2 regions of the Actinoplanes teichomyceticus ATCC 31121 genome follow, and region 2 is predicted to be linked to the other one. Evidence: riboswitches for the same ligand, from Rfam matches in the RefSeq annotation. Region 2 holds a riboswitch; the other holds the start of a gene.
The links. A riboswitch is a leader RNA that binds a small molecule or an ion and turns the genes downstream of it on or off. The one in region 2 is predicted to bind cobalamin.

Region 1: linked by a shared signal. The riboswitch ahead of ACTEI_RS21890 (VWA domain-containing protein) and the one ahead of ACTEI_RS17525 (CbtB domain-containing protein) in region 2 are both predicted to bind cobalamin.

What each region holds. Positions count from the first base shown of each region.
Region 1 is NZ_CP023865.1:4,948,671-4,958,311, forward strand. It holds gene ACTEI_RS21890 (VWA domain-containing protein) at 1-1,777, opposite strand, end outside; cobalamin riboswitch at 1,834-1,966, opposite strand; gene ACTEI_RS21895 (citrate synthase) at 2,274-3,557, opposite strand; gene ACTEI_RS21900 (universal stress protein) at 3,741-4,598, shown strand; gene ACTEI_RS21905 (putative bifunctional diguanylate cyclase/phosphodiesterase) at 4,680-7,025, shown strand; gene ACTEI_RS21910 (hypothetical protein) at 7,032-7,604, opposite strand; gene ACTEI_RS39015 (hypothetical protein) at 7,748-7,873, shown strand; gene ACTEI_RS21915 (exodeoxyribonuclease III) at 7,920-8,693, shown strand; gene ACTEI_RS21920 (PP2C family protein-serine/threonine phosphatase) at 8,790-9,641, shown strand, end outside.
Region 2 is NZ_CP023865.1:3,977,234-3,986,874, reverse strand. It holds gene ACTEI_RS17565 (DoxX family protein) at 36-539, shown strand; gene ACTEI_RS17560 (hypothetical protein) at 652-855, opposite strand; gene ACTEI_RS17555 (alpha/beta fold hydrolase) at 1,055-1,732, shown strand; gene ACTEI_RS17550 (HEAT repeat domain-containing protein) at 1,781-2,458, shown strand; gene ACTEI_RS17545 (HEAT repeat domain-containing protein) at 2,452-3,456, shown strand; gene ACTEI_RS17540 (TIGR03086 family metal-binding protein) at 3,467-4,036, opposite strand; gene ACTEI_RS17535 (amino acid permease) at 4,179-5,573, shown strand; gene ACTEI_RS17530 (S8 family serine peptidase) at 5,751-6,716, opposite strand; adenosylcobalamin (AdoCbl) riboswitch at 6,801-6,947, shown strand; gene ACTEI_RS17525 (CbtB domain-containing protein) at 6,956-7,159, shown strand; gene ACTEI_RS17520 (CbtA family protein) at 7,150-7,914, shown strand; gene ACTEI_RS17515 (DUF7134 domain-containing protein) at 8,146-9,641, shown strand, end outside; gene ACTEI_RS17510 (CPBP family intramembrane glutamic endopeptidase) at 9,614-9,641, opposite strand, start outside.

The sequences.
Region 1 (9,641 bases), 970 kb from region 2:
CGGTGCGCAGGGCGGCCAGGCGCATGACGCCGACCTCATGGCTGGAGGTCGGGGGCAGCACGACGTCCGCGTCGGTCCCCCGGAACGTGATCATGCCGATCCGGTCCCGGCGCTGGTAGGCGTCGCGCAGCAGGGACAGCACGGCGGTCTTGACCAGGGTCATCCGGCGGCGCGCGGCCATCGAGCCGGAGGCGTCCACCACGAACAGCACCAGGTTCGCCTCGCGCCCGACGTGGATGGCCTCGCGCAGGTCGCGCGGCTGCACGGTCATCGCCCGAGCGCCGGCCGGCGACGGCTGCAGGGCGCCGCGGTGCAGGGCGGCGCGCAGCGTGGCGGGCAGGTGCGGGGCCCCGGCCAGCTTGCCGACCGGCTTGCGGGAGCCGATCACCCGGCCCCGGCGGGCGTACGCCGGGGACCGCTTGCCGGTGTGGCCGCCGTCGCCGCGGGCGGCGATCCGCAGCGTGCGCGGGCGGAACGCGGCGCCGGCCGCGGCCGGGGGCGTGGCCGGCTGTTGCGGCGGCGCCGGCGTCTCGCCGCCCGGCCGCGGTGCATCGCCGCCCGGCCGCGCGGCGCCGGTGCCCGGTGGCGTGTCGCCGTCCGGCAGTCCGCCCCCGCCACCCGGGCCGCCCGCCGGGCCGGGTCCGCCGTCCGGGCCGCCGACGGGGCCGCCCGGGCCGCCCTCGGGCCCGTCCGGGTCGTCGTCGGGGTCCGGGCCGCCGGGGTCCGGCGACTCCGGCCGGCGTGCGGCCTCCTCGGCGGCTTCCCGTTCGGCCTCCGCCAGGGCCTGCTCCAGCTTCTCCTCGTCGGTGCCGGGCGGGTCGAGCGGGTCGGTACGGCGGCGGTGCGGCAGCGCCAGGCGGGCCGCGTCGCGTACGTCCTCGGCGGTCACCCGGTCCCGGCCGTGCCAGGCGGCCAGCGCGACCGCGCAGCGCGCCACCACGATGTCGGCGCGCATGCCGTCGACCCCGTACGCCAGGCAGACCCGGGCGATCCGGTCCAGCTCCGCGTCGGGCAGCACGACCGTGGGCAGCACCGCGCGGGCGGCCGCGATCCGGGCGGCGTACTCCCGCTCGTCGGCGGCGAAGCGCGCGGCGAATCCGGCCGGATCCGCCTCGTACGCCAGGCGCCGGCGCACCACCTCGGCGCGCTGCCCCGCGTCGCGCGGCGCGGCCACCGTCACCACCAGGCCGAACCGGTCGACCAGCTGCGGGCGCGGCTCGCCCTCCTCCGGGTTCATCGTCCCGACCAGCAGGAACCGGGCGGCGTGCTTGATCGAGACGCCGTCGCGCTCGACGTGCGCGCGGCCCATCGCGGCGGCGTCCAGCAGCAGGTCGACGAGGTGGTCGGGGAGCAGGTTCACCTCGTCGACGTAGAGCACCCCGCGGTGCGCGGCGGCGAGCAGGCCGGGCTCGTAGGCCTTGACGCCCTCGGCGAGGGCGCGCTGGATGTCCAGGGTGCCGACCACCCGGTCCTCGGTCGCGCCGACCGGCAGCTCGACCAGGGTGGCCGGGCGGTGCGTGGCCGGGGTGTCCGGGGCGTGCGGCCCGTCCGGGCAGTCCGGGTCGGGCGCCGCCGGGTCGCAGGCGAACCGGCAGCCACGGACCACGGTGACCGGGGGCAGCAGGGCGGCCAGGGCGCGCACCACGGTGCTCTTGGCGGTGCCCTTCTCGCCGCGCACCAGGACCCCGCCGACCGCCGGTGACACCGAGGTCAGCAGCAGGGCGAGGCGCAGGTCGTCGAGGCCGACCACGGCCGAGAACGGGTACGGAGTCGTCACAGGTTTCCCTCCCGGCGGGTGTCCACGCCCGCACGTCGGTCGTCACGAGCGGCCGGAGTCTCCTGACTCCCGGATCGCCGTTCCCCGCTCGCCTTCCGGCCCGCCGGTCGGGCCGTGGCGTGCTGACGCGTCAGCGGGTCGCTCCCCGGTCACAGTGGCGGGACCGTCCCGGATTCGCACCGGGTTCCTCCGCTACCGCTCGACGGTCACTCTTTCCTACCGCCCGGCCACCCGTCAAACCCCACCGGCGGTGACGATGATCGCCCGGACGAGCGCGCGACGGCGTGCCGCTCCGCGGCGGGCGCCGCCACCATTCCCGCTCCGGCGGACAACCGTCAGGGCCTGTCGAGTACCGAAAAACGCCCCACCGCGGCGCTGGTGGGGCGTGCTTCGGAGTGGTGCGCTCGGCGCCGGCCTCGCCGGGGTCGGCGCCGATGTGCCGATGTCCGGCGTGGGCTGCGCCTCGCGCGCCCGCGCCGGTCGTGGGGTGGAACCTTCAGCGCTGGCCGAGGGGGACGAAGTCGCGCACCGGCGAGCCGGTGTAGATCTGCCGCGGGCGGCCGATCTTGTTGGCCGGGTCGTGCATCATCTCCCGCCACTGGGCGATCCAGCCGGGCAGGCGGCCCAGCGCGAACAGCACCGTGAACATCTTCGTCGGGAAGCCCATGGCCTTGTAGATCAGGCCGGTGTAGAAGTCGACGTTCGGGTACAGCTTGCGGGAGACGAAGTAGTCGTCGTTGAGCGCGATCTCCTCGAGCTGGAAGGCGATCTCCAGCAGCGGGTCCGGCTTGTCCAGCGTCGAGAGCATCTGCTGGGCGGCCTTCTTGACGATCGCGGCCCGCGGGTCGTAGTTCTTGTAGACCCGGTGGCCGAAGCCCATGAGCTTGACGCCCTTTTCCTTGTTCTTCACCCGGGTGACGAACGAGTTGACGTCGCCGCCGTCCTTGCGGATCTGCTCCAGCATCTCCAGCACGGCCGCGTTGGCGCCGCCGTGCAGCGGGCCGGAGAGCGCGTTGATGCCGGCCGAGATCGACGCGAACAGGTTCGCCTGCGCGGAGCCGACCAGCCGGACGGTCGAGGTGGAGCAGTTCTGCTCGTGGTCGGCATGCAGGATGAAGAGCATGTCGAGGATCTTCGCGACCTTCGGGTCGGCGTCGTAGGCGACGGTCGGCAGGCCGAAGGTCAGACGCAGGAAGTTCTCGACGTAGTCCAGCGAGTTGTCCGGGTACGGCAGCGGGTGGCCGATGGACTTCTTGTAGGCGTAAGCGGCGATCGTCGGAAGTTTCGCCATCAGGCGGATCGCCGAGATGTCGACCTGCTCGTCGTCCAGCGGGTCGAGCGCGTCCTGGTAGAAGGTGGACAGCGCGGTGACCGCCGAGGAGAGCACCGCCATCGGGTGCGCGTCGCGCGGGAAGCCGGAGAAGAAGGTCCGCATCTCCTCCTGCAGCAGCGTGTGGACCCGGATGCGGTCGCCGAACTCGCGCAGCTGGGCCTCGGTCGGCAATTCGCCGTTCATCAGGAGGTAGGACACCTCCAGGAACGTCGACTTCTCGGCCAGCTGCTCGATCGGGTAGCCCCGGTAGCGCAGAATGCCGGCGTCACCATCGATATAGGTGATCGCCGACGTGGTCGACGCGGTGTTGACGAACCCCTGGTCCAGGGTGACGTAGCCGGTCTCCTTCAGCAGAGCACTGACGTCGATGCCGCCCGGCCCGTCGACGGCCTCGCGTACCGACATCGACAATTGGCCACCGGGGTGGTCGAGCTTGACATCCGTCATGTATTTCCCTCACTTCACCGGCAGATGTCCCAAAGATTTTGCCGTTCACCGTAAACCCTCAACCTGAATGGGTCATCAGGTGGCCACGCGTTGAGGCATTGGTCACCAGACGGTAAGGCCCATTGCAACATCGATAATCATCGGTATATTGCGAGAACGTTACGGGGAGCGGAGGTCGGACCGATGCAGAACCCGAATCGGCCGCCCGTGGTGGTGGGGGTCAACGGGACCGCGGCCGGCCTGGCCGCCGTACGCCTGGCCGCGCGGGAGGCGGTCTCCCGGGGCCGGGTGCTGCACGTGGTGCATGCCTTCACCTGGCCCGATCCACGGCCGGGAACCGGTGTCGAGTGGGCTCCGGCTCGCCGCGCCGCCTCACGCGTCGTCGAGGAGGCGGTCGTCACCGCCCAGCGTTCCACACCCGGCGTCGACGCGCGGGGCCATCTGGTGGATGGCCCGGCCGCCCGGGTGCTGCGCGAGCTGAGCCACCGCGCCGCGCTCCTGGTGCTGGGCGGCGACGACCTGGCCGCCACCGGCCGCCTGCCGCCGGGCTCCCCGCTGCTGGAGGTGGTGGCCCAGGCGTGGTGCCCGGTGGTGGTGGCACGCGGGCCGCGCCCGCCGTCCGGGCGGGTGCTGGCCGCCGTGGACGGCTCGGCGCCGTCGCTGCTGGCGCTGCGGCACGCGGCCGAGGACGCCGCCCGCCGCGGCGTCGCGCTGGACGTGCTGCACGTGGCCGGCGAGGACGCCGAGGAGGCCGGCGAGCGGCTGCTCGACGAGACGCTCGCCGCGGTGCCCGGCCTGCCGCCGCTGCGCCGGTGGGTGCTGACCGGCGCGCCGGCCGCGGTGCTGATCCGCGCCTCCCGCCGGGCCGGGCTGATCACCCTGGGCTCGCGCGGGACCGGCGGCGCCGCCCGCCTCGGCTCGGTCGCCCACCAGCTGCTGCTGCGCGGCGGCTGCCCGGTCGTCTTCGCGCACGGGCGCCGCCTCCCGTCCCGCCACCTGCCGCCGCCGGACCGGGAAGCCGGAACCCCGTCACTCAACTGACCCGTTTCCGGCCGGTGGCGTCGCACCCGTTGCTACGGTGAGCAAAATATTAGTCTTCGGGCAAAGCGGGAGGAACGCCCGGTGCCCTCCGTGCTCCCACCCGGCATCGCCCGCCGCCAATGGCAGTTCATGGCCGCGTTCGGCGTCGTCGTCACCGCGCTCTACACGGCCTACCCGTCGTCCCCCCTGGCGTCGGTGAGCCTGGTGCTGCTCGGCGTCCTGACCGTGGCGGCGTGCTTCCTCGGGCCGCGCCGCTGGGGCGCCGAACCGCCGATCGCCTGGCTGCTGATGGCCCTGGCCGCCCTGCTGTTCCTGGTCGGCCTGCTGATCCGGCCCACCGTGACCGACCGGGCGATGCCGCTGCCGCTGCTCGCCGACGCCGCCACCTTCACCGGCTACGTGCTGCTCGGGACCTTCCTGTTCCTGCTGCTGCGAGCCCGGCAGAGCCTGGAACGGCACGCCGTGCTCGACGGCCTGATCGTCTGCCTGGCCGCCGGGCTGACCAGCACCCTGCTGCTGGCCGCGCCGGCCGCCGCGATCACCGGGCGCCCCGCGCTGCTCTCCATCATCCAGGCCACCTACCCGCTCTGCGACGTGGTGCTGGCCCTGCTGGTGATCAACCTGGCCTTCACCACCAAGACGTGGTCGATCAGCATGATCGGGGCGTTGGTGATGATGGTCGGGCTGTTCCTCGGCGACACCGCGTACGCGATCGTCGGCGTGAACGGCCAGATCTACGCGTCCCCGCTGCTCAACATCCCGTACCTGGTGGCGTACACCGGGCTGGGCGTGAGCGCCCTGCACCCGTCGGTGGCCGAGATGAGCCGCGCCGACCGGCTGCCGGTGCAGGCCTGGTCCTGGCAGCGCCTCGCGGTGCTGCTGCCCGCGCTGCTGCTGCCGTTCGCGCTGCTGCTGACCACCGGCACCCGGGCCGCCTCGCACCGCCTGCTGATCGCGGTGACCGGCGCGCTGATGGTGGTGCTCCTGCTGGCCCGGGCGATGTCCGCGGTGCAGGCGCAGGTCGCCGCCCAGCTGCACTCCGAGCACCAGGCCACCCACGACCCGCTGACCTCGCTGCCGAACCGGCGCTCCATCTCGTACGAGATCGAGCGGCTGGTCACCACGGTCGACTCGCACGGTCCGGACCGGGTCTGGGTCTACATGCTCGACCTGGACGGCTTCAAGTGGGTCAACGACTCCTGGGGCCACGACACCGGCGACCAGCTGGTCATCGAGGTGGGCCGGCGGCTGCGCGCCGCGGTGCCGGAGACCGTGCCGGTGGCCCGGGTCGGCGGCGACGAGTTCCTGCTCGCCTTCGTCGGCGACAAGGCCGGCGCGCTGCGCCTGGTGGACGACATCCGGGGTTGTTTCGCCCGCCCCCTTCCGGTACGCGACACCGAGGTCGTGATCAGCGCCTCGATCGGCATCGCGCACGCCGTCGGCGACCCCGTCCGCTCCGCGGTGACCGCCGAGGCGCTGATGCGTGACGCGGACACCGCGATGTACCGCGCCAAGGGCGAGGGGCCGGGCCGGTCCACCATCTTCGACACCTCGATGCACGACCAGGTGCGCGAGCGCATCGAGCTGGAGGTGGCGCTGCGCCAGGCGCTCGCCGACAACCAGCTGCACGTGGCGTACCAGCCGATCGTGCGGCTGGAGACCGGGATGCCGGTGGGCGCCGAGGCGCTGGTCCGCTGGCAGCACCCGGAGCGCGGGGCGATCCCGCCGATGCTGTTCATCCCGATCGCCGAGGACTCCGGCCTCATCTCGCAGATCGGCACCTGGGTACGCAACGAGGCGCTGCGCCAGCTCGGCGTGTGGCGCTCGCAGGGCGTGGTCTCGGAGAGCTTCTACCTGTCCATCAACGTGTCCCCGCGCCAGCTCAGCGAGCCCGACCTGCCGCTGGTGTTCTCCGGCGAGCTGTTCCGGTACGGCGTCCCGGCGCACTGCGTGGCGCTGGAGATGACCGAGTCGGTGATGGTGGACGGCTCCAGCGTCACCTCGCGGGTGCTCTTCGAGCTGCGCCAGCTCGGCGCCAAGCTGCTGGTGGACGACTTCGGCACCGGGTTCTCCGCGCTCGGCTACCTGCGCCGCTTCCCGGTCACCGGCGTCAAGATCGACCGGTCCTTCGTCACCGGCCTGGGCAAGAACGACCAGGACGACGAGATCGTGCGCGCGGTGGTCGCGATGAGCCACGCGCTCGGGCTGAGCGTGATCGCCGAGGGCGTGGAGACGCAGCTGCAGCGCGAGGCGCTGTACCACGTCGGCGTGGTGAACGGGCAGGGCTGGCTGTGGGGCAAGGCGGTGCCGGCCGAGGAGTTCGCCCGGCAGTGGCGCCTGGGCGCGGCGCTGCCCGCGGTGCCGCTGCCGGTCGCCGCGATCACCTCCGGCTCCGGACGGCACCGCCGCCCGGAGCCGGACGGGTGAGCGGCCCTACGGCGCGGCCCGCACCCCCGCCTTGTCGCTCTCGGGGAACTCGTAGAGCCAGAACGACTGGGCGTCCAGCCGGGTGGGCACCGCCTTGCCGGCCACCCGGCTCAGGATCACGCCGATCAGCCGCGGCAACTGGTGCCGCTCCTCGTTGTACATGCTGATGTCCACGAACACCTTGCCGTCGACCGCCTCGATCGCCCGGTACAGCCGGCGCAGCAGCTCGATGAAGACCCCGGCGCCGCGCCCGCCCCGCTGCGCGCCGACGAACAGCACGTAGAAGATCCGCTTCTGGGCGTACAGGTCGGGCCAGTGGTGCGCGAAGTAGTCCGGCGAGATCAGCGACACCGCGCTCAGCTCGGTGGTCATCGCGGCCATCCCGATCACCTCGCCGTCCGGGTCGAACGCCACGTACTTGTCCGCCCGCTCGTCGGCCATCAGCTCGTCGAACTCGTGGCGGTAGAGCAGGTGCCGGTTCACCGCCAGCACCGCCAGCTCGGCGAACGCCTCCTGGTAGAACTTCCAGGCCTGCTCCAGCAGCTCGGCCGGCACCACCGGCATGACGTCCACCCGCATCGCTCGCCCCCCGTGAAGTTGCCTCGCTTCTGACAAACCTCCCAGCCCCACTGGTGCCGCGCGGGCAACTCCGGCATTATTCGCTCACGGATCCCTCGGGGTGAGCCACGTCACCCCGGTCGCAGATCGCACGGGAGGCGAAAATGACCGACCTCATCGGCGCCGAGGGCCGCGCGCTCTGGCTCGTCGCCCTGCTGCTGATGCTGGCCGCCGGGCTGGCCACCGCGCTGATCGCCGCCACCCGCGGCGGCCTCCCGCCGCGCCGGTAGCCCCCCGCTCCGTACCGCCCGGCCGGCGATGCGGCAGGCTGGGCGGATGCGCTTCGCCACGTGGAACGTCAACTCGGTCAAGGCCCGGCTGCCCCGGCTGCTCGACTGGCTGGAGAGCACCGCCCCGGACGTGGTCTGCCTGCAGGAGACCAAGGTCGGCGAGGACGGCTTCCCCGCCGCCGAGGTCGCGCGCCTGGGGTACGAGACCGCCGCGTACGGTCAGGGCCGCTGGAACGGCGTCGCCCTGCTCTCCCGCGCCGGCCTCGCGGACGTCCGCCGCGGTTTCCGCGGCGAGCCGGGTTTCCCGGACCCGGAGGCCCGCGCCGTCAGCGCGGTCTGCGACGGGATCCGCTTCCACAGCGTGTACGTGCCGAACGGCCGCACCCCGGACGACCCGCACTACGCCTACAAGCTGGACTGGCTGCGCGCGCTGCGCGAGGTGCTCGCCGCGGACCTGGCCGCCGGTCCGCTGGTGGTGGCCGGCGACTTCAACGTGGCGCCGACCGACGCCGATGTCTGGGACCCGGCGGTCTTCGCTGGCTCGACGCATGTCACGCCGCCGGAGCGGGCGGCGATCGCCGCGCTGCGCGACCTCGGGCTCACCGACGTGCCGGCCCGCGCGATGAAGGGCGACCACCCGTTCACCTACTGGGACTACCGGGCGGGGATGTTCCACCAGAACAAGGGCATGCGCATCGACCACGTGTACGCCAGCGCCGAGCTGGCCGCCGCGGTCACCGACGCCGTGGTCGACCGGGAGGCGCGCAAGGGCAAAGGGCCCTCCGACCACGCTCCGGTGATCGTCGATCTGCGGCGGTGACCCGGGCACGATCGAGCACGCCATGCCCGCACCGGCCGGCGACCCCGTAGGCTGGGGTCGTTCGGAACGACTCGGCGGGGAGCGACGGGAGGGACGATGTCAACCCGTACGCCGGCCTCGGCCGGCGAACCACGGACACCTCCGGCCCCGGTCGCCGAGCTGCCGGCCGCGACCCCGGAACTGCTGCGCGCCGTCTTCCAGGCGGCCAGTGAGGCGATGCTGCTGTGCGCCCGCGCCGGTGACTGCGTGCTGCTGGTCAATCCGGCCGCGCAGGCCCTCGTGCCCGGGCTGCGGCCGGGCGGCTCGCTGACCGAGGCGCCACTGGCCGAACTGGCCGCGGCCGCCGCCGGCGGCGGCGACTCGTTCCGCTCCGAGGGTCCCGAGCGGTCGCTGTACGGCCTGCGCCGCGACCTCGACGGCGAGCACTACGCCTGGTACCTGCGCGACCACACCGACGAGCGGGACCGGACCGCGGCGCTGGAGGCCGAACGCACCCGTGCGGCCTTCCTGGCCGACGCCGGGCGACGGCTGTCCGCCTCGCTGCACCTGCGCCGGGTGCTGCGCACCACCGTGGAACTGGCCGTCGAGCGGCTGGCCGACGCCGCCGTGGTGATCCTCCCGCCGGTCAAACGGCAGAGCGCCTGGCTGCGGCTGCTGCCCCGGCGCCCGATCGAGGAGGGCACCCTGGCCGAGCGCAGCCTCGCCGAGGTCCCCGGCCTGCAGGAGGCGCTGGACGGGTTCCCGCCGATCCCCAGCCGCTGGCTCGACCCGGCCCAGGCGCCCGGCTGGCTGTTCCCGGCCGGGCTGGGCCCGATCGGCGCGCTGCTGGTCATCCCGCTGCCCGGCAACGCCGAGCCGGCCGGCGCGCTGCTCCTGGCCCGCACCGGCGTGGACGCGGTCTTCACCGGGCCTGACGAGGCCCTCGCCCGGGTGTTCGCGGCCCGGACC
Region 2 (9,641 bases):
GACCCGATTTCGCCGTGTGAGGGAAAGGGCACCTCATGACCCAGCTCAGCACCTGGCGGGCGAACCTGACCGCCACCGACGCGCCCGCCGCCACGGTCCTCATTCGCCTGTACGTCGCAGCGATCTTCCTCTCCGAGGGCGTCCTGAAGTTCCTTCGCCCCGACGCGCTGGGCACTGGCCGCTTCGACCGAGCCGGCATCCCCGCCCCGGGCTTCTTCGCGCCGCTCGACGGGGTCTTCGAGATCGGCTGTGGGCTGCTGATCCTCGCCGGTCTGCTGACCCGGGTCGCCGTCGTACCGATGATCGTGAACATGGTGGGCGCGCTGCTGATCACGAAGCTGCCCATCCTGTGGGGCGACGCCGCGCTGTTCGCCGGGAAGTCCGGCTGGTGGGACCTGGCCCACGAATCGCGTACCGACCTGGCGCAACTGTGCGGCAGCCTGTTCCTGCTCATCGTCGGGGCCGGCGCCTGCTCCCTCGACGCCCGCCTCGGCCGCGCCCGAGCCGCCGGCGCGGCCGGGACGAGGGCACGCGGCTGACCCGGGCGCGTCGTCGCACGGCCCGGCCCCAGCAGCGGCCCGCGGGCGCCGACCAGGGCCCCTGGTGCGGCCGTCGACGGTCGGCGCCCGACTCGGTCACCGGGTGGGTCACTCACCCGCCGGTCGGCATCGCCTGCGGGTCGTCGTCGGCGCCGGGCCGGTTGGCGCGCCGGGCGTTGATACCGGCGTTGCTGCTGCCGTCGGCCGGGGTGTCCGCGGCCGGCGGCTCGTCGGTCGTGAACGTGCCCCGCTCGGCGAATCCGCGGGGGTGCTGGTCGGTGCCGGCGCCCTCGACGTGGTCACGGTCGGTGCTCATCACGGGTCTTCCCTTCGGTCGTCGTTGCGCTGTCCACTACCCGGCTACTACCCGGCCCGCGCCGATATCGACCCGCCCCGGCCCGGCTGAGGCGCGACATCGGCGCTATGACCGGCCCGCGCTTGCCGCGTCCGGATAGGGTGGCGGCGCCCGCCCGCGGGCGACCGGAAGGAGCCGACCGGTGACCAGGACGCTGCAGGTGGGCGGGGTGACGATCGCCTACCGCACCGCCGGCGACCCCGGCGCTACGCCGATGGTGCTGCTGCACGGGCTCGGCGACAGCAGCGCCGACTGGCACAGCGTGCTGCCCGGCCTGGCCGCCACCCACCACGTGTACGCGCTGGACCTGCGCGGGCACGGCGACAGCTCACACCCGGGCAGCTACTCGCTGCCGCTGATGCGCGACGACGTGCTGGGCCTGCTCGACGCGGCCGGCATCCACCGCTGCGTGCTCGTCGGGCACTCGATGGGCGCCATGGTCGCGGCGCTGCTGGCCCAGACCGCCCCGCACCGGGTCACCCACCTGGTGCTGGAGGACGCCGGTGTGCCACGGCCCGGCATGCTGACCCGCCCGCCGCTGCCGGCGCCGGCCGAGCCGACCGCGTTCGACTTCGCCGCGGTCAACGCCATCCGCGCGCAGCTCAACGATCCGGACCCGGCCTGGTTCCAGGCGCTGGACCGGATCACCGCACCGACGCTGATCATCAGCGGGGCGCGCAGCCCGCTCCCGCGCCACCTGCTGACCGACAGCGCCGCACGGATCCCGCACGCCACCCTGGTCAGCGTCACCGCCGGGCACCACGTGCACACCGAGCAGCCCGCCGCGTTCCTCACCGAGATCGGCCGGTTCCTCGACAGGCACCCGACCGGGGATTGACCTTGACACTGTGACAAGGTTTTCACTGGGGTGCAGGAGGTGGTCCCGATCAACCCGACACCCACCGGTTCACCGCAGACGCGCCTGCGTGACGCGCTGAGCGCCCCGGCATCCTCGGTCCGGCTACGGGCGGCCCTGGCCGCCGGCAGCAGCGCCGACGAGCAGCTGCTGGACACGCTCGTGCAGCGCTGCGCGGTCGAACCGGACTTCTTCGTCCGCGACATGCTCACCTGGGCGCTGACCCGGCTACCGGCACACCTGACCGTCCCCCGGCTGCGCGCGCACCTGCACGACCAGCGCCCGCAGGCCCGCAGCCAGGCACTGCACACCCTGTCCAAGATCGGCGACCGGGACGTCTATCCGGCGATCACCGGCGCGCTGCTGCACGACGGCGACGACGAGGTCGCGCGCAGCGCCTGGCGCGCGGCCGTCGCGCTGGTGCCCGACGACCGGCGCGCCCGGCTGGCCGCGGAACTGGCGCGCGAACTCGGGCGCGGCGACCGCCGCGTGCAGCGCAGCCTCAGCCGGGCCCTGGTCACGCTCGGCGAGTCCGGCGAGCCGCTGCTGCACGCCGCCCTGGCCGGCAGCGACCCGGTCGTGCGCGCGCACGCGCACGCCACCCTGCGGCTGCTGCACGACCCGGACACCGGTTTCGACCAGGCCGCCGACGAGGCCACCCGGATCCTCGCGCTCGGCCACGAGGACGGCGAGGCAGCCGCGTGCTGATCGGCGAGGTGGCCCGCCGCTGCGGAATCAGCACCCGCATGTTGCGCCACTACGACACACTCGGCCTGGTGCGCCCGAGCGGGCGCACCGTGGGCGGCTACCGCGAGTACACCGCCGCGGACCTGCGCCGGATCTTCCACGTGGAAAGCCTGCGCTCGCTCGGGCTCTCACTGCGCCAGATCGCCCGGGTGCTGCAGGATCCGGGCTTCACCCCGTCCGCACTCATCGGCGAGCTCATCGCGTCCAGCCAGCAGCGGCTGCGCCGCGAGCAGGAGCTGCTCGAGCGGCTGCGCACGGTCGAGGCCTCCACACCGCAGGACTGGCCGGGCGTCACGCGCATCGTCGAGCTGCTGCACGACCTGCGCTCGCCCAGCGCCGCCCGCCGCCAGCGCAGCGTGCTGGCCGACACCGCGCTGCCGGCCGACCTGCTGGCCGGGGCGGTCCTGGCCGAGACCGACCCGAACGTCGCCGGCGCCCTGCGCTGGGCGCTGGCACGCGCGGGCGACGCCGCGGTGGCCGGGGTGGCCGGCGGCGTGCACGCCGGCGACCCCGGCGTGCGCCGCCGCGCCGTCCAGGCACTGGCCGCGATCGGCGGCGCGCAGACGACCACGCTGCTGACCGGCGCGCTCGCCGACCCGGACCCGGCGGTACGCCGGCATGCCGCGCTGGCCGCGGGCCGGCGCGGCGTGACCGCGGCCGCGCCCACCCTGATCGCCATGATCGTCGAGGGCGCCGGCGACGTCGAGGCCGCCGAGGTGCTCGGCGCGCTCGCCGGCGACCCCGCCGACGCGTGCTCGATCGTCGCCGCGCTCACCGCCCGGCTGCACGCACACCCCGGGCACCCCACGGCGCGGGTACGCCTGACCCAGGCCCTGGCCGAGATGCCGGCCGCGCTGGCGCGCGACGTGCTGCGCTCGCTGACCGGCGACCCGGAGCCGGCCGTCGCCCTGACCGCCACGGCGATCCTGCGCCGGCTCGACCCGCCGGACGCCGGCTGACCGGCGCCGCTCAGCGCGCCGCCCACGCCGGGTCACGCCCGGTCACCGCGAGCAGCTGCTCGAACTCACCGGCGCCGGGCGGGCAGTCGACCGGATCGCCGAACGCGCCCATCGCGCGGCCGGTCTCGGCCATCGTGTCGAGAAACTCGCGCACCACCGGCAACAGGCTGGCCTCCACCCGGTAGTCCAGGCCGGTGGCGCGCGCCAGGTCCCAGCCGTGCACGACCAGATCGCTGAGCACCATCTGCGCGACGGTGCGCTGCGGCAACCCCATCCCCGGCGAGACCCCCTGCAGCGCCGCCGGATCCGACCACGCCCGCACCAGGGCGCGCGTCTGCGCGGCGAACCCGGCCCGCCAGTCACCGGTGACCCGGTCCGGGCCCGCGCTCCAGTCGACCTGCTCACGGCGGGCCAGCGCCTGGAAGTTGCCGACCACCTGGATCAGGTGGTTCAGCAGGTCCCGCACGGTGAACCGGGCGCACGGGGTGGGCCGCTCCAGCTGCTGGTCACCGATCGCGGCGACCAGCTGCGCCGCCGCGCCCGCCGCGACGGCCAGCTTCTCACTGATCTCATGGGACACCCCGACAAGGTACGGACCCGGCCCCGGCCCCGTCCACCCCGGATGGACCGGCCGGAGCCCGCCCCCCCACCCGCATCAAATCAGCGGCTATAGATGCGCCGGGCGGCCGTACGTGGTACGCCAGAGCAACAGGGAGGTGGCCATGAGCACCGCAATGTTCCGCCGCAAACCGGTCGAGGACATCACCGACGACACCCCGGGCACCGGCCTGGCCCGCACCCTCGGGCTGTGGCAGCTGACCGCCATCGGCGTCGGCGGCATCATCGGCGCCGGCATCTTCGCCCTCGCCGGCGCCGTCGCCCACGAAACCGCCGGACCGGCCGTACTGATCTCGTTCCTGATCGCCGGCGTCGCCTCCGCGGCCGCCGCCCTGTCCTACGCCGAGTTCGCCGGCCTCATCCCCCGCGCCGGCTCCGCCTACACCTACGGCTACGCCGTCCTCGGCGAGCTGGCCGGCTGGCTCATCGGCTGGGACCTGCTGCTGGAATACACCGCGATCGTCGCCGTGGTGGCCATCGGCATCTCCGGCTACTTCAGCTTCCTCGTCGGCGAACTCGGCCTCGACCTGCCCGCCTGGATGCTCGGCGCGCCCGGCACCGGCGACGGCCACGTCGTCGACCTGTTCGCCGTCATCCTCTGCCTGCTCATCGCCTACCTGCTCAACCGCGGCATCCGCGCCGCCGCACGCGTCGAGACCGCCGTCGTCGCCCTCAAGATCCTGGTGGTGCTGCTGGTCGTCGTCGTCGGCGCCATGCACATCGACACCGCCAACTACCAGCCGTACTTCCCGTTCGGCGCCGGCGGCGCCCTCACCGGCGCCGCCACCGTCTTCTTCGCCGTCTTCGGCTACGACGCCATGTCCACCGCCGCCGAGGAATCCGCCGACGCCCGCCGGCACCTGCCCCGCGCCATCGTCTACTCGCTGGCCGTCTCGATGCTGCTCTACGTGCTGGCCACCCTCGTGCTCACCGGCATGCAGAACTACCGCGACATCAACCCCACCAGCGGCTTCTCCAGCGCGTTCGCCGCCGCCGGGCTCAACGGCCTGGCCGACGTGATCGCGGTCGGGGCGATCATCGGCATCCTCACCGTGATGTTCACCTTCATGCTCGGCGTCACCCGTGTCTGGTACGCCATGAGCCGCGACGGCCTGCTGCCGGCCTGGTTCGCCCACCTGCACCCGGTCCGGCGGGTACCCACCCGCGTCACCTGGATCGTCGGCGCCGCCTCCGCGCTCATCGCCGGTTTCCTGCCGATCCGCGAAGCCGCCGAACTGACCAACATCGGCATCCTGCTCGCCTTCGTCGTCGTCTGCGTCGCCGTCATCGTCCTGCGCCACCGCCGGCCCGACCTGCCGCGCACCTTCCGGCTGCCGCTGATGCCGCTGATCCCCGCCCTCGGCATCGTCTTCTCCCTCTGGCTGATCACCTTCCTCGACCCGGTCACCTGGCTGCGCTTCGCCGTCTGGCTCGTGCTCGGCCTCACCGTCTACCTCACCTACAGCCGCCGGCACTCCGCGCTCAACCGCCCCGACTGACAACCCCCTCCCGGGTACGACCGGCACGCCCCCGTCCGCAGGCCACCGGCCGAGCCCCGCCCCCGCCCCTCGCGCGAGCCCCGCCCGGCGCCAGGTCCGCCCGGCGCGCGCGGGGCCACGGGGCGCGCGCGGCTGCGCGCAGGACATCCCCGCCCGTACCCGGAAACCGGGGTCGATCTAGACGTCCGTCGCCGCGCGCCAGCCACGACGCCGGCCCCGCGAGAACACCACAGCCAGCACCGCGCCCACCACGACCACCCCCACCACCACCCCCGCGAACCGCAGCGCCCGCCCCCGCGCACCGGCACCAGCCGCAGCACCCGGCCCGGCCTCGACCGCCACCCGCGTGGACGCCGCCACCGCCGGCGGCAGATCCGCCTGGGTCAACGCCCGGTACGGATTCACCCGCCCCGACCGGTCACTGGTGGCCACCAGCCGCCGCGCCAGCTCACCCGGCGACAGCCCCGGGAACCGCTGCCGCAACAGCGCCGCCGTCCCGGACACGAACCCCGCCGCCACACTGGTCCCGCCATCCCCGGCGGCCACCACATCCACCTGCGGACCCACCGGCGAGAACGGCGCCACCTCACCCGAGGACAGCACCGCACCGACCCCGATCACCCCCGGATACGCCGCCGGGAACACCCGCGAACGCGCCGGATCGTTGCCGGCCGCGGCGACCACCACCACACCCCGGCGCACCGCCTGCGCCACCGCCGCGCGCACCCGCGCATCGTCGACACCCACCACCAACGAGACGTTGATCACCTGGGCGCGGCCCGGACCGGCCGCCCAGCGGATCCCCTCGGCCACCCGGGCCACACCCGCCGCGTCACCGGGATCACCGTCGGCGACCCGCACCGCAACGATCGTGGCCCCCGGCGCCACCGACACCACCGCCACCGCCACCGCCGTCCCGTGACCCGCACAACGTTCCCGCCCACCCAGCAGATCCCGGCCCGCCCCGACCCGCCCGGCCAGCAGCGGATGCGCCGCGTCCACCCCGGAATCGACCACCGCCACCCGCACCGACGCCCCGCTCGCCAGCGGCGCCAGCTGATCGGCGCGATACCCGCCCGTCACCGCCGGCGCCGGGCACCCCGGCACGGCCAGCAACACCACCGCCCACCACGGCCCCACCATCCCCACCTCCCTTCCCAGCGACGATGGCAAATCTCAGCGGCAGTGCGCCATCCCGGTTGTGCCCCCACCGCGACGACCGTTAGGTTGTGGAAGCCATCTGCGGCGTCGCGAGGGAAACCGGTGAGACTCCGGTGCGGTCGCGCCACTGTGAACTGCCGTCACCGGCAGTGAGTCAGGACGCTCACGCGCCGCAGCCTTGTTGACCGGGACGCGCCATCCCGTAGGAGGTTTCAGCCATCATGCCCAAGACCCACACCGTGCGGACCCTCACCACGCCCGCCGTCTCCACCCGCCTGCTGCTCATCGCCGCCGGCGCCGTCGTCCTGCTGCTCGCCCTGGCCTACCTTGTCGCCTTCGACCAGGGCGCGCTCTCGCGCAGCGGCATGTACATGCACGAGCTGATGCACGACGGCCGCCACCTGCTGGGCGTTCCGTGCCACTGACACCCCAGCGGAAACCGACCTTCGGCCGGATTCTGCTGGCAGGCCTGCTCGCCGGACTGGCGGCAGGCCTGCTCGCCGGCGCATTCGCCTACCTGGCCGGCGAACCCCGCGTCGAGGCCGCCATCGCCATCGAACAGCAGAACAGCGCCCCGCACGGCGAAGCCGGCCACGACGACGGCGAACAACTGGTCAGCCGCGACACCCAGCGCACCATCGGCCTGCCCCTGGCGACCGGCCTCTACGGCACCGCCCTGGGCGGGTTCCTCGCCGTCGGCTACACACTCCTGCGCCGGCACCTGCGCACCCGCAGCGACACCCGCGCCGCCCTCGGCCTGGCCGCCGCCGCGCTGCTGGGCGTCGTGCTCGTGCCGTACCTGAAATATCCGCCCAACCCGCCGGCCGTCGGCGACCCCGCCACCATCGACCAACGCACCACCGGCTACCTCGCCGCGCTGGCGCTCGGCCTGGTCGCCGTCTGGGCCGGCGTGCTGGCCGCCCGCACCCAGAGCCACGAATGGCGGCGCGCGACCGCCGGCGTGCTCGCCTTCCTCATCGTGGTCACCGTCGCCTACACCCTGCTGCCCGGCTTCGACGAGGTGCCCGCCAACTTCCCCGCCGACCTGCTGTGGAAGTTCCGGATCGCCTCGCTGGGCACCCAGGCCCTGCTGTGGACCGCTCTCGGCCTCGGCTTCGCCGGCCTGCTGCACCGGCTGGCCACCCGCGACAGCGAACCCGCCGGCACCGTCACCGCCTGACCCGCCACCTGCCTGCTGCGCGACGCGTCGCGCAGCAGGCAGGTCTCCTTCCCGGCAGCGCCCCCTTCACCACCCTCACCAGCAACCTCCCACCACCCGCTGAGGACAAGCCACCCGGCACACCACGGCGACCCCCCGCGCCGACCACACGGCTAGGCTGAAGCCCGCCAGACCGACACCCGGCAGGAGGGCAGTGGACCACCACACCACCCTCGCCGCCCGAGCCGACCGCTGGTCACGCACCCACCCACTGCTGGTCGACGGACTCGCGCCACCCTCCGGCTCCTCTTCGGCCTACCCAGCCTGATCGCCGGACCCACCGGCCTCCTCATCGCCACCGCCACCATCGGCGCACTCACCCTGCGCCGCCGCCACCCCGTCGCCACGCTGGCCCACTCCGCCGCGATGTTCGCGCTCCAACTCGCCCTGACACCCCTCCCGCTGCCCGCCAACATCGCCCAGGCACTCGCGATCTACACGGCCGCCTCACTGACGATCCGGCTCCACACCCTCGCCGGCAGCCTGGCCGCCGGCCTGCGCCGGAGCACCGAACCCCAGTACACCCGCAACGCCCTGGTCATCACCGCGCTCCTCGCCGTCCCGGCCACCCTCACCTGGATGATCGGCAACCTCGTACGCGGCCGCGAAACCAACCTGCACGCACTCCACCAGGCCACCGCACGGCTGCACGACACCCACCGGCAACGCGCACGATTCCTCGCCCCACAGCAGCGAGTCGCCGCCGCCCGGGAGATCCACGACATCGTCGCGCACTCCCTCACCGTCGTCATCGTGCAAGCCGACGCCGCCCACTACGCCGCCGAACACCCCGGACCCGGCGACCACACCGACACCCGCACCGCCCTGGCCACCATCGCCCACACCGCGCGCACCGCACTGACCGAGGTACGCGACGTCATCGACGTACTCCGCGACCCCGACACCACCGACGACCCACCCGAACCCACGGTCAACCCCGCCGACCTGACCCGGCTCGCCGCGGCAGTCCGCGCCGCCGGACTGCCGGTCGAACTCCACACCGACCCCGCCGCCGTCGCGCAGACACCCGCCGCGGTGCGCTTCGCCGTGCTGCGCATCGTCCGCGAAGCACTGACCAACGTGCTCGAACACGCCGGAGCCCACGCCACGGCCCGGGTCAGCATCCACCGCACACCGCACGCCGTACACGTACACATCCAGGACGACGGCACCGGCCACCGGACCGCCGCGACCACCACCGCAGCCGGCCACGGCCTGCACGGGATGCGAGAACGACTACGCGCCCTGGACGGCACCCTGACCGCCGGCCCCCGCGTCATGCTCACCACCTTCGACTCCGACGACCTGCTCGTCGCCGCCCTGCGCGCCGGAGCGTCCGGATACCTGGTCAAGGACGCCGGCCCGGCCGAACTGCTGACCGCGATCCGCGCCGCGGCCGTCGGCGAGGCGCCCGTCTCGCCCCGGCTCGTCCGCCGCCTGATCGACTCGTTCGTCCTCACCGCACCGGCCCCGCCCGCCACCGACCCGCCGGCCACGCTGGCGCGACTCACCACCCGCGAACGCGAGATCCTCTCCGCCATCGGGCTCGGACTGACCAACGCCGAGATCGCCGCACGGCTGCACGTGGCCGAGTCCACCGTCAAGACCCACGTCGGATCGGTCCTGCGCAAACTGCACCTGCGCGACCGGGTGCAGGCCGTCATCCTCGCGCAGACCCACGCGACGAC